Regions from separate parts of the Brucella sp. GW823-FHT04E01 genome, predicted to be linked through region 2. Evidence: predicted binding sites of a transcription regulator. Region 2 holds the regulator's gene; each other region holds the start of a gene.

Region 1 (3,282 bases), 230 kb from region 2:
GCCCTTCTTCAGATATTGTTCCGCAACCTTGGCGAGGTTCTCATTGAAGATGACAACGCTGTGCCATTCGGTGCGGTCCTTGCGTTCGCCGCTCTGACGGTCGCGCCAGCTTTCCGACGTTGCAATGCGCAGATTGGCAACCACGTCGCCGGAATTCAGACGACGAATTTCCGGATCGGCACCAAGATTGCCGACCAGAATGACTTTATTGACACTACCAGCCATCGAAAATTACTCCGGGTCTTGCATGCACACCCTTTCCGCACTGCTTCGCGCGGACAAGAGGCACTTTTCAAATGAAAGATCAGGCGCAACAATGCGCCATCACCAGAAACTCATATGTTCACCTTACAGGACTGGCTCAAAGCGCGCTCAATCCGGGCCGGTGAATTCTTCAATGTCCACAGAGTTTATGTTCTTGTTTTGTTCAAAATGCAACCTTCCGACATTAAAAAGCCTCGCGTTCGCCATAAATTTCAGTGGGCTTTTGCACCGTTTACCGCGCTGATAATGCAGTTTGCCTCATTTCAGGGGCTGAAACTGCATCTGCCTTAATTTCAAAACAGCCTTGCCGACAACCTTCATAAAGCAATAGCTGCCTGCGCTTGGCAAACGGGATCAGCTTCCAAGGAAAAGCCCTGCCGCTCACTGTATCTTTGGCGCGCAGGGCTTGGGGTTTGAGCAATGCTCATGTGTCGACATTAATTCGTCGGCAGGTCTTTTCGGATCGCAAAGGCGCACGGCCATTTGCATTCCGCGCAAATTCAAATTGTCGGCAATCACACTTTCGATCAACGAGGCATCATTCCTTGCGAAAAGATGCTGCCGCAACCGAAACGGATTGTGCTTTCATCTCTGTGAAAGCTAGGCACTGTAGTCAGGTGGACTCATGCTCCTTTACCTCCCTACTGGGTCTCCCCGCCTCCTGCGGACCTCTTGCCGATGCCGTGTCATCCCACCGCGGCACCTCTCCGCTATCAGCGAGTAAGGGTAGTCTGCTCCTGTCAGGAGTGACAGTCAACGCTCTTGCGTTCACATTTCGTATCGCCTATCAGAAGGCTGGTTGTTCGATATTTGTTCTAATGATAAGAGTGCACCGATGAATGACCGGAGCCCCCTTCTTATTGGAGGGTTTCACCCCATATTAGACACCGGCGCGACGTGTTTTACCATTCGGCGCCCGTTATCCATGGCATCATGAGCAGGCAGGACGCGGAATGAGCGATCAGAAATTCATTTCCATACGTGGCGCGCGCGAACACAATCTGAAAAATGTCGATCTCGATCTGCCTCGCGACAAGCTGATCGTGATGACGGGGCTTTCCGGCTCGGGCAAATCCTCGCTTGCCTTCGACACGATCTATGCGGAAGGCCAGCGCCGTTATGTCGAAAGTCTTTCGGCCTATGCGCGCCAGTTCCTCGAAATGATGCAGAAGCCGGATGTCGACCAGATCGACGGCCTATCTCCTGCCATTTCCATTGAACAGAAGACGACGAGCCGCAATCCGCGTTCGACGGTCGGCACCGTCACCGAAATCTACGACTATATGCGCCTGCTCTTTGCGCGCGTGGGCGTGCCCTATTCGCCTGCAACCGGCCTTCCCATTGAGAGCCAGACCGTCAGCCAGATGGTTGATCGGGTCATGGCGCTGGAAGAAGGCACGCGCCTTTATATCCTCGCGCCCATCGTTCGTGGCCGCAAGGGCGAGTACAAGAAGGAGCTGGCAGAGCTTCAGAAGAAGGGCTTTCAGCGCGTCAAGGTGGACGGCACCTTCTATGAAATCTCCGACGTTCCGGCGCTGGACAAGAAGTACAAGCACGACATCGATGTTGTGGTGGACCGTGTCGTGGTGCGGCCTGACCTGTCGACCCGCCTCGCCGACAGTCTTGAAACCTGCCTCAAGCTTGCCGAAGGTCTGGCCGTTGCCGAGTTTGCCGACAAGCCACTGCCGCCTGAAGAAACGGCTGAAGGTGGTGCTGCCAACAAGTCGGCCAACGAAACGCATGAGCGCATTCTGTTTTCGGAAAAGTTTGCCTGCCCGGTTTCCGGTTTCACCATTCCAGAAATCGAACCGCGCCTGTTCTCGTTCAACAACCCGTTCGGCGCCTGCCCGACCTGTGATGGTCTCGGCACGCAGCAGGCCATTGATCCGAACCTGATCGTTCCCGACGAAACGGCAGTGTTGAAGGACGGCGCGATTGCCCCATGGGCGCGGTCCTCGTCGCCCTATTACAATCAGACGCTGGAAGCGCTTGGCAAAGCCTATGGCTTCAAGATCGGCGCGCGCTGGGTTGATCTTTCGGAAGAAGCCCAGCAGGCCATTCTCTATGGCACCAAGGGCAAGGAAATCACCTTCCAGTATGATGACGGCCTGCGTTCCTACCAGACGACGAAGCCTTTTGAGGGCGTGATCCCCAATCTGGAACGCCGCTGGAAGGAGACCGATTCCGCCTGGTCGCGCGAAGATATTGAGCGCTTCATGGCCTCGACCCCCTGCCCTTCCTGTAACGGCTACCGCCTGAAGCCGGAAGCGCTTGCGGTTAAGGTTGGCATGAAGCATGTTGGCGAGATCACGGAAATGTCGATCCGCAAGGCCGACGCCTGGTTCCGCGACATTGATAGCAGCTTTAACGACAAGCAGCGCGAGATTGCCGCCCGCATTCTCAAGGAAATCCGGGAGCGCCTGCAGTTCCTCAACGATGTCGGCCTCGACTATCTGACGCTGGCGCGCAATTCCGGCACGCTGTCGGGCGGTGAAAGCCAGCGTATCCGTCTTGCCTCGCAGATCGGCTCTGGCCTGACCGGCGTGCTTTACGTGCTGGATGAACCATCCATCGGCCTGCATCAGCGTGATAATGCGCGTCTCCTCGACACGCTGCGCCATCTGCGCGATCTCGGCAACACGGTCATCGTGGTCGAACATGACGAAGATGCGATCCTGACTGCCGACTATGTGGTCGATATCGGCCCTGCGGCAGGTGTCCATGGCGGCAAGATCATCGCTCAAGGGTCGCCGCAGGACGTGATGTCCAATGCGAACTCGCTGACTGGCAAATATCTGTCAGGCGCGATGGAAGTTGCCGTTCCGGCGGAACGCCGCAAGATTTCAAAGTCCAAGCGCATCAAGGTCGTCGGCGCGCGCGGCAACAATCTGAAAAATGTCTCGGCGGATATTCCGCTTGGAACCTTTACCGCTGTCACCGGCGTTTCAGGCGGCGGCAAGTCCACCTTTCTGATTGAAACCCTGTTCAAGGCCGCTTCGCGCCGCATCATGGGTTCAC
Region 2 (3,282 bases):
CGCTACGCGGTCAGGCAGGTTGGCACGGAAAAACGTGGGAAGACCGCTTATAGCTTCGCTGGAAAAATCCTGAAGCCGATCACAGCGGCGGCGGCTACTTCGCTCATTGCCGGACTGGCGAGCGGGATTTTTGCAGCTTATCACTTCAACAATACAGCGCCGTTCGGCTTGGTAGGAAATGTCCTCGCTGAGCCTGTAATAGCTCTTCTCGTGATGCCGTTTGCCGTCTTTGGTCTTGTGCTGATGCCATTGCAACTGGACTGGGTGCCTTTGCAGATAATGGGCTGGGGCATTTTCGCAGTCAGGCACATTGCTGCCTTTGTTGCAAAGTGGTCACCAGACGGTAATCCTGGGGCCATGCCCGCACTCACTATCGTTCTCTGGACCATTGCGCTCGTTCTGGTTGTTGTTCTGTCGACCAGATTGAAGGTGTTGGCGCTGCCGTTCATCGTTCTAGGGTTTGCTGCTTTCGTCAGGGAGCCCTTTCCTGACATCGTGATCTCGGAAGATGCCAAACTGGTGGGGGTTCGGCTCGCGGACGGGAAGTTCGCAGTCAATCGAAGCCGACCGTCACAGTTCACAATCGACAATTGGAAAACCGCTTATCTGGTGGAAGAGTTCATTGCGCCGCCATCCGGCAAAAACAAAAAGCGAACTGATGGGGACGGGTTCGAATGCGAAGATGGACTTTGCACGATCAGTCTGCGTAATGGTCGTACACTAGCCTACACCGCAGATGTCGCGATGCTGGAAATAGCCTGCAATATCGGCGATGTGGTTATTCTCGCCGTTTCCGGCAAAGATCTGGCGTGCGAACGTTCCACTATCCTGAGTATCAGCAAGCAGGAACTGGCACTAAAGGGAGCCGTCGAGATCAGGCTCGGAGAAAGGCCAGATCAAAATCGATCTTTCAGAGCTGTACCGGGCGACACCTACGACGTCGCAAAGCCCGGGATGAGCCAGCAAACATCTGAATTGCAGCCGGAGGACCGAATTACCTATGCAATTGATGCGCCAAGTCGTCCCTGGCATCTGCACCGCATCCATTCGCGTCCAGCACGTGGCTTGTCCGAGCGCGAGTACAAACCAAAATCCCACTCCGCTCAAAATGCCGGAGTTTGTTCATCAGGTGTTAGCGATGAACCAACGCGCTGCAACTAAATAAAGAGCGGTTCCACGTTTCTGTTCTTAACTGGAACCGCTCCATTGTTTGAACTCGGAGCTTATCTCCAAAACCGGCTACACTACGATCTAGTAGCGGCGGATCAGGCCCACAAGCTTGCCCTGCACACGAACGCGATCCGGGCCAAATATTCTAGTTTCGTATGCCGGGTTTGCGGCTTCCAAAGCGATGGATGCACCCTTGCGGCGAAAGCGCTTCAAAGTCGCTTCCTCGTCATCGACAAGTGCCACCACGATTTCGCCGGGGTTTGCTGAATCACCGCGTTTAATGATGACGGTATCACCGTCGAAAATGCCGGCGTCGATCATTGAATCACCTCTGACCTCAAGCGCGTAGTGCTCGCCCGCACCGATCATTTCGGGCGGAAGGCTGAGGGAGTGTGTCTGATTCTGGATTGCTGAAATCGGTACACCCGCAGCAATTCGCCCCATGACCGGTACGGACACAGTTCCAGACGTGTCGTCATTGGTAGCCACGGGGGCGGGGCGTGCCGGTGGCGGAGGCGTTTTGCCCAGGCTGCCTTCGATAACGCTGGGAGCGAACTTCTTTTGTGCATTGAGGCCCGGAGCGATGGAATCCGGCAGACGTAACACCTCAAGCGCACGCGCCCTGTTCGGCAGACGGCGAATAAATCCACGCTCCTCAAGGGCGGTGATCAGACGATGGATACCCGATTTTGAAGCCAGATCGAGCGCTTCCTTCATTTCATCGAAAGACGGGGGAATGCCCGTTTCTTTTAGACGTTCATGAATGAACAGCAGAAGCTCGTGCTGTTTACGGGTTAACATGCGCGACACCCTCCCGGCCAAGAATCGAGAAAAACAAAACCAGAACGAACACTATATGTTCCAGTCTTGTTCTGCAATGGTTTTAAAACCATTAACGCTCAGGGTGAGATTGAACGGAATACTTCAGGGCAAGACCATCACGGGCACGGCATGTCAGATGCTGCTTCGAATAACATATATTTTATGATGACTTAGGTCTGTTTTCTCAAGCTTTAGTGAGGCCGAGAATTGCGCTCGATCTACAGCATGAGAACGCGACAATCATCGCCAGCAGTGGCAGCAGGAGCGTTTTCATCCCTGATGAGAAGCGCTTTTGAACCGACGAGAGCTGAAAGCATGGACGAATCTTGGACCGGAAACGGCTTTGCGGTCAGCGTTCCATCAGGGTTTGATTCGATTGTGGCCCGGATATAATCGCGGCGGTGGTCATTCGCAGGCAGGTCAGTGCCCAGCTTTGCAGGTCGGATATCGGCATCGAGGTTCGTTCCGGCAAGCTTGGCGACGAGCGGACGGAGAAAAACGAGGCTGCATACCAAGCTCGAAACGGGATTGCCCGGTAGGCCGATGACATGCACGATCTTGCCGTTCGCTTCGATGCGCCCATACATCAGGGGCTTGCCGGGCCGCATGGCGATCTTCCAGAAGTCGAGATTGACGCCCTGTTTCTGCAGTGCTCCATGCACAAAATCCCGGTCACCGACGGAAGCGCCACCGATTGTCACCAGAATGTCGATGCCGCTTTGCAGGCTGTCTGCTATTGCCTGTTTGATTTTGGCAGGATCATCCGGAATGATCCCTTTATCATGTGGCGCTCCGCCGGCTCGCCTTACTATCTCGGCGATTCCAACGCTGTTCGATGCAACAATCTGGTCTTTTCCGGGTGTTTCGCCCGGTGGAACCAGTTCATCGCCGGTCGCAATGATTGCTATTTTGGGCTTTTGAAACACGTCGATTTTCGCATTGCCACTGGCCGCTGCCAGCGACAGGGCCGCAGCATCCAGCGCCCGCCCGCTGGGAATGACGATGCTATCGGGTGAAAAATCGAGGCCTGCGCGGCGTATATGTCGTCCCGGTTCTATGCCTTCGTGAACGGTTAGCCGGTTACCCGAACGCTCAGTGTGCTCCTGAATAACGATCGTGTCCGTGCCTTTGGGCAGTGGCGCGCCGGTGAAAATCCGGACCGCCTGACCAGTTCCCGGTTCACCTTCGAAACGATTTCCTGCAGCCGACTCGCCGATGATGTCGAACTCGACGGGATATGAGATGTTGTCTGGCGCGATCAGGGCGTAACCGTCCATGGCCGATCCGTCG
Region 3 (3,282 bases), on a different contig from region 2:
GCGTTGTCTATGTGATGCTCGACCTGAAACGCCGCCGCGAGGACGTGCGCGCCTTCGTGACAGCTCTTGAGCAGTGGATCATCGAGAGCCTTGCCGAGTTCAACGTCAAAGGCGAGCGTCGTGAGGATCGTGTCGGCGTATGGGTTACACGGCCTGAAAAGCCGCGCCTTGCCAATGGCGGCATGTGTGAAGACAAGATTGCTGCTATCGGCATCCGCCTCCGTCGCTGGGTGAGCTTTCACGGCATAGCCATCAATGTCGAACCCGATCTCAGCCATTATTCCGGCATCGTTCCTTGCGGAATCTCGGAACATGGCGTTACCAGCCTTGTAGACCTTGGATTGCCGGTAACAATGGGCGACATGGACGTCGCTTTGGGAAGAGCGTTCGAGACGGTCTTCGGAGCCCGTCAGCTGAAATAGAGCATTTCCAGCAAAAGTGCGAAGCGGTTTTGCGTTGGGTAATGCGTAAAATAAAGAAATAGAGCGGTCCCACGATTCCGTTTTAACTGGAACCGCTCTAGCTCTGCCTCAGGCCACGGCGTCGACTTTCACACGGCGCTCGCGCATGAAAACATAGAAGCCCGATCCGACGATGATCGCGATGCCGCACCATTTCGACGGTGTCGGGAAATCGCCGAACACGATCAGGCCGACCAGAACCGCATTGACGATTTCCAGATATTGGAACGGTGCCAGCATGGATGCCGGTGCCAGCTTGAACGCCTGCACAACCATCAAATGGCTGACGGTTCCGATCGTCCCCAAAAGCAGCAAAAGCAGCCAAGGCTGAATGCCTTGCGGCAGACCTAAACTCAGATCACCAAGCCCCGCCGCAGTTCCGAAAATCACGGCAACGCCAGCGAGTACCCACCCGCCCACACCCGCATAGAACTGCATGACCAGCGGGCTTTCCTTCGCACCATATTTTCGGTTCAAGATCAGGTAGATGGCAAAGGTTACGGCTGTCGCCAACGGCAGAAGCGAGACAGCACCAAATATCTCGAAACTCGGCTGGATCACGATCATCGTGCCGATGAGACCGATGCCGACCGCGCTGAACCTTCTCCAGCCCACTTTTTCTTTCAGGAAAATTGCCGAAAAGAGCGTCAGAATAAGCGGCTCGGCGAAGAAGACGGCCATAGCATCAGCCAGCGGCATATATTTGACCGCCGTGAAGAAGCAGAGCCCACCAAACCCCATCAAGGCTCCGCGGATGAGATTACCGGCCAGATACTGTGTTCGCAGCGCAGCGAAACCACCAACGATGAGCAGGATAAAGAACATCAGCCAGCATTGAATGAAAAAACGCATGAAGGTGACAGTGGCAGGAGGCATATTATCCACCATGGCGAGCCATTTGCCGATGGCGTCCATCAGCGGCAGCAAAAGCACCGAGAGCACCATGATCGCCATGCCCTTAACGTGCGCTTCCATGCCGCTTGTCGCGCTGTTTTGCATTTCAAACTCTCGGTATTCTGAATATTCCCCGCTATCGCTCTATGCGAACTGTGGTAGCGTTTCCATCCAATTTGATCGGAAATGTCCTGCTTGTTTGACTTTCGCCTTCTTTCTGGTGCAAATCAGTTCCGTTCTGAACAAAACCCTTTGAAAAAGCCGTGCGGAAACGGAACGTAAGGCGAACTTTAGTCGCCTTTCGTGAGCGCGCATGGCATCATTCAGTTGATTCGCGAACAGTATTTTCCGGTCGATGGCGAGCAGGCTCGGCAAAGACCTCCTGAAATTCAGATAGAGAGCTTTTCGGAACAGATGGACGATAGCAACGATCTCTTCTCGAGAGTGGTCAACAATGCCCGGGCCCGAGAACGGGAACAAGAACAGGGGCGCCAGGGGGAAAAGCCTAGCGCAAAGCCTGTGGCACCACAGCCTGTTGCGCAGCCAGTGGCAGCGCCCTCGCTCTCTGTTCCAAAGCCGGTAACGGCCAAGGCGCCGCCTGCTTCATCGGCAGGCGACGACTATAACGCATCATCCATCCGCGTTCTGGAAGGGCTGGAGCCGGTGCGCCTGCGTCCCGGCATGTATATTGGCGGCACGGACGAAAAGGCGCTCCATCATCTCTTTGCCGAAGTCATCGACAACTCAATGGATGAAGCTGTCGCGGGACATGCCAATTTCATCGAAGTGAGCTTCGATGCCGACGGGTTTGTCACGGTGTCGGACAACGGACGCGGCATTCCTGTGGATGAACATCCCCAGGTTCCCGGGAAGTCCACGCTCGAAGTCATCATGACCAAACTGCACGCGGGCGGCAAGTTCGACGGCAAGGCCTATGAGACGTCAGGCGGTCTGCACGGCGTCGGTGTTTCTGTGGTGAATGCCCTTTCTGACATGCTGGAAGTGGAAGTCGCGCGCAATCGCCGTCTTTATCGCCAGCGTTTCTCGCGGGGTATTCCGCAAGGCGGGCTGGAAGAGCTCGGCGAAGTGCATAATCGTCGCGGTACTCGCGTCCGGTTCCATCCAGACCCTGATATTTTCGGCAAGACAGCCCAGTTCGATCCGCATCGTCTTTATCGCATGGCGCGGTCGAAAGCTTATCTGTTTGGCGGGGTTGAAATCCGCTGGAACTGCGATCCTTCCCTGCTCGACCCAAAGAAGGAAACACCTGAAAAGGCCGTGTTCCACTTCCCTGGTGGCCTGAAGGACTATCTTGAGGCTTCGCTTGGCAAGGAACATCAGGTCACGCGCGAGATTTTCGCGGGCAAGACCGAGAAACAAGGTGGCCACGGCGCCGTCGAATGGGCCGTTTCGTGGTTTGGTGGGGACGGTTTCGTCCACTCCTATTGTAACACTATCCCGACCGGCGATGGTGGCACACATGAAGCAGGTTTGCGTATTGCCTTGACGCGAGGGCTGAAAGCCTATGCGGAACTGACCAACAACAAGCGCGCTTCGATCATAACCACCGATGACGTGATGGTATCGGCTGCAGGGATGCTGTCGGTTTTCATTCGCGAGCCGGAATTTGTCGGTCAGACCAAGGACAAGCTTGCCACGGTCGAGGCACAGCGCATCGTGGAGAATGCGATCCGTGATCCATTCGATCATTGGCTCACGGCCTCTCCGCAGGAAGCATCTCGCCTGCTGGAATGGGTGATCGACCGCGCCGACGAGCGCTTGCGTCGCCGTCAGGAAAAAGAAACAGTTCGCAAAAGCGCAACGCGCAAGCTGCGCCTGCCCGGCAAACTTGCCGATTGCACGCAGAATGCCGCAGCCGGTGCAGAACTGTTCATCGTCGAGGGTGACTCGGCAGGTGGTTCAGCCA

The links. The regulator LexA, encoded in region 2, represses DNA repair genes until DNA is damaged. The targets are predictions, from matches to a motif close to TGTTCNNNNTGTGTTCNG.
Positions count from the first base shown of each region.
Region 1: the regulator LexA is predicted to act here: its motif matches at 1,065-1,082, upstream of uvrA (excinuclease ABC subunit UvrA).
Region 3: the regulator LexA is predicted to act here: its motif matches at 1,628-1,645, upstream of parE (DNA topoisomerase IV subunit B).

Region 1 is NZ_JBXAIK010000001.1:137,203-140,484, reverse strand. Features, by position in the region: gene ssb (single-stranded DNA-binding protein) at 1-225, opposite strand, end outside; gene uvrA (excinuclease ABC subunit UvrA) at 1,218-3,282, shown strand, end outside.
Region 2 is NZ_JBXAIK010000001.1:369,753-373,034, reverse strand. Features, by position in the region: gene AC1RHM_RS01925 (ComEC/Rec2 family competence protein) at 1-1,161, shown strand, start outside; gene lexA (transcriptional repressor LexA) at 1,252-1,971, opposite strand; gene AC1RHM_RS01915 (molybdopterin molybdotransferase MoeA) at 2,211-3,282, opposite strand, start outside.
Region 3 is NZ_JBXAIK010000003.1:593,525-596,806, reverse strand. Features, by position in the region: gene lipB (lipoyl(octanoyl) transferase LipB) at 1-422, shown strand, start outside; gene AC1RHM_RS13230 (DMT family transporter) at 531-1,460, opposite strand; gene parE (DNA topoisomerase IV subunit B) at 1,770-3,282, shown strand, end outside.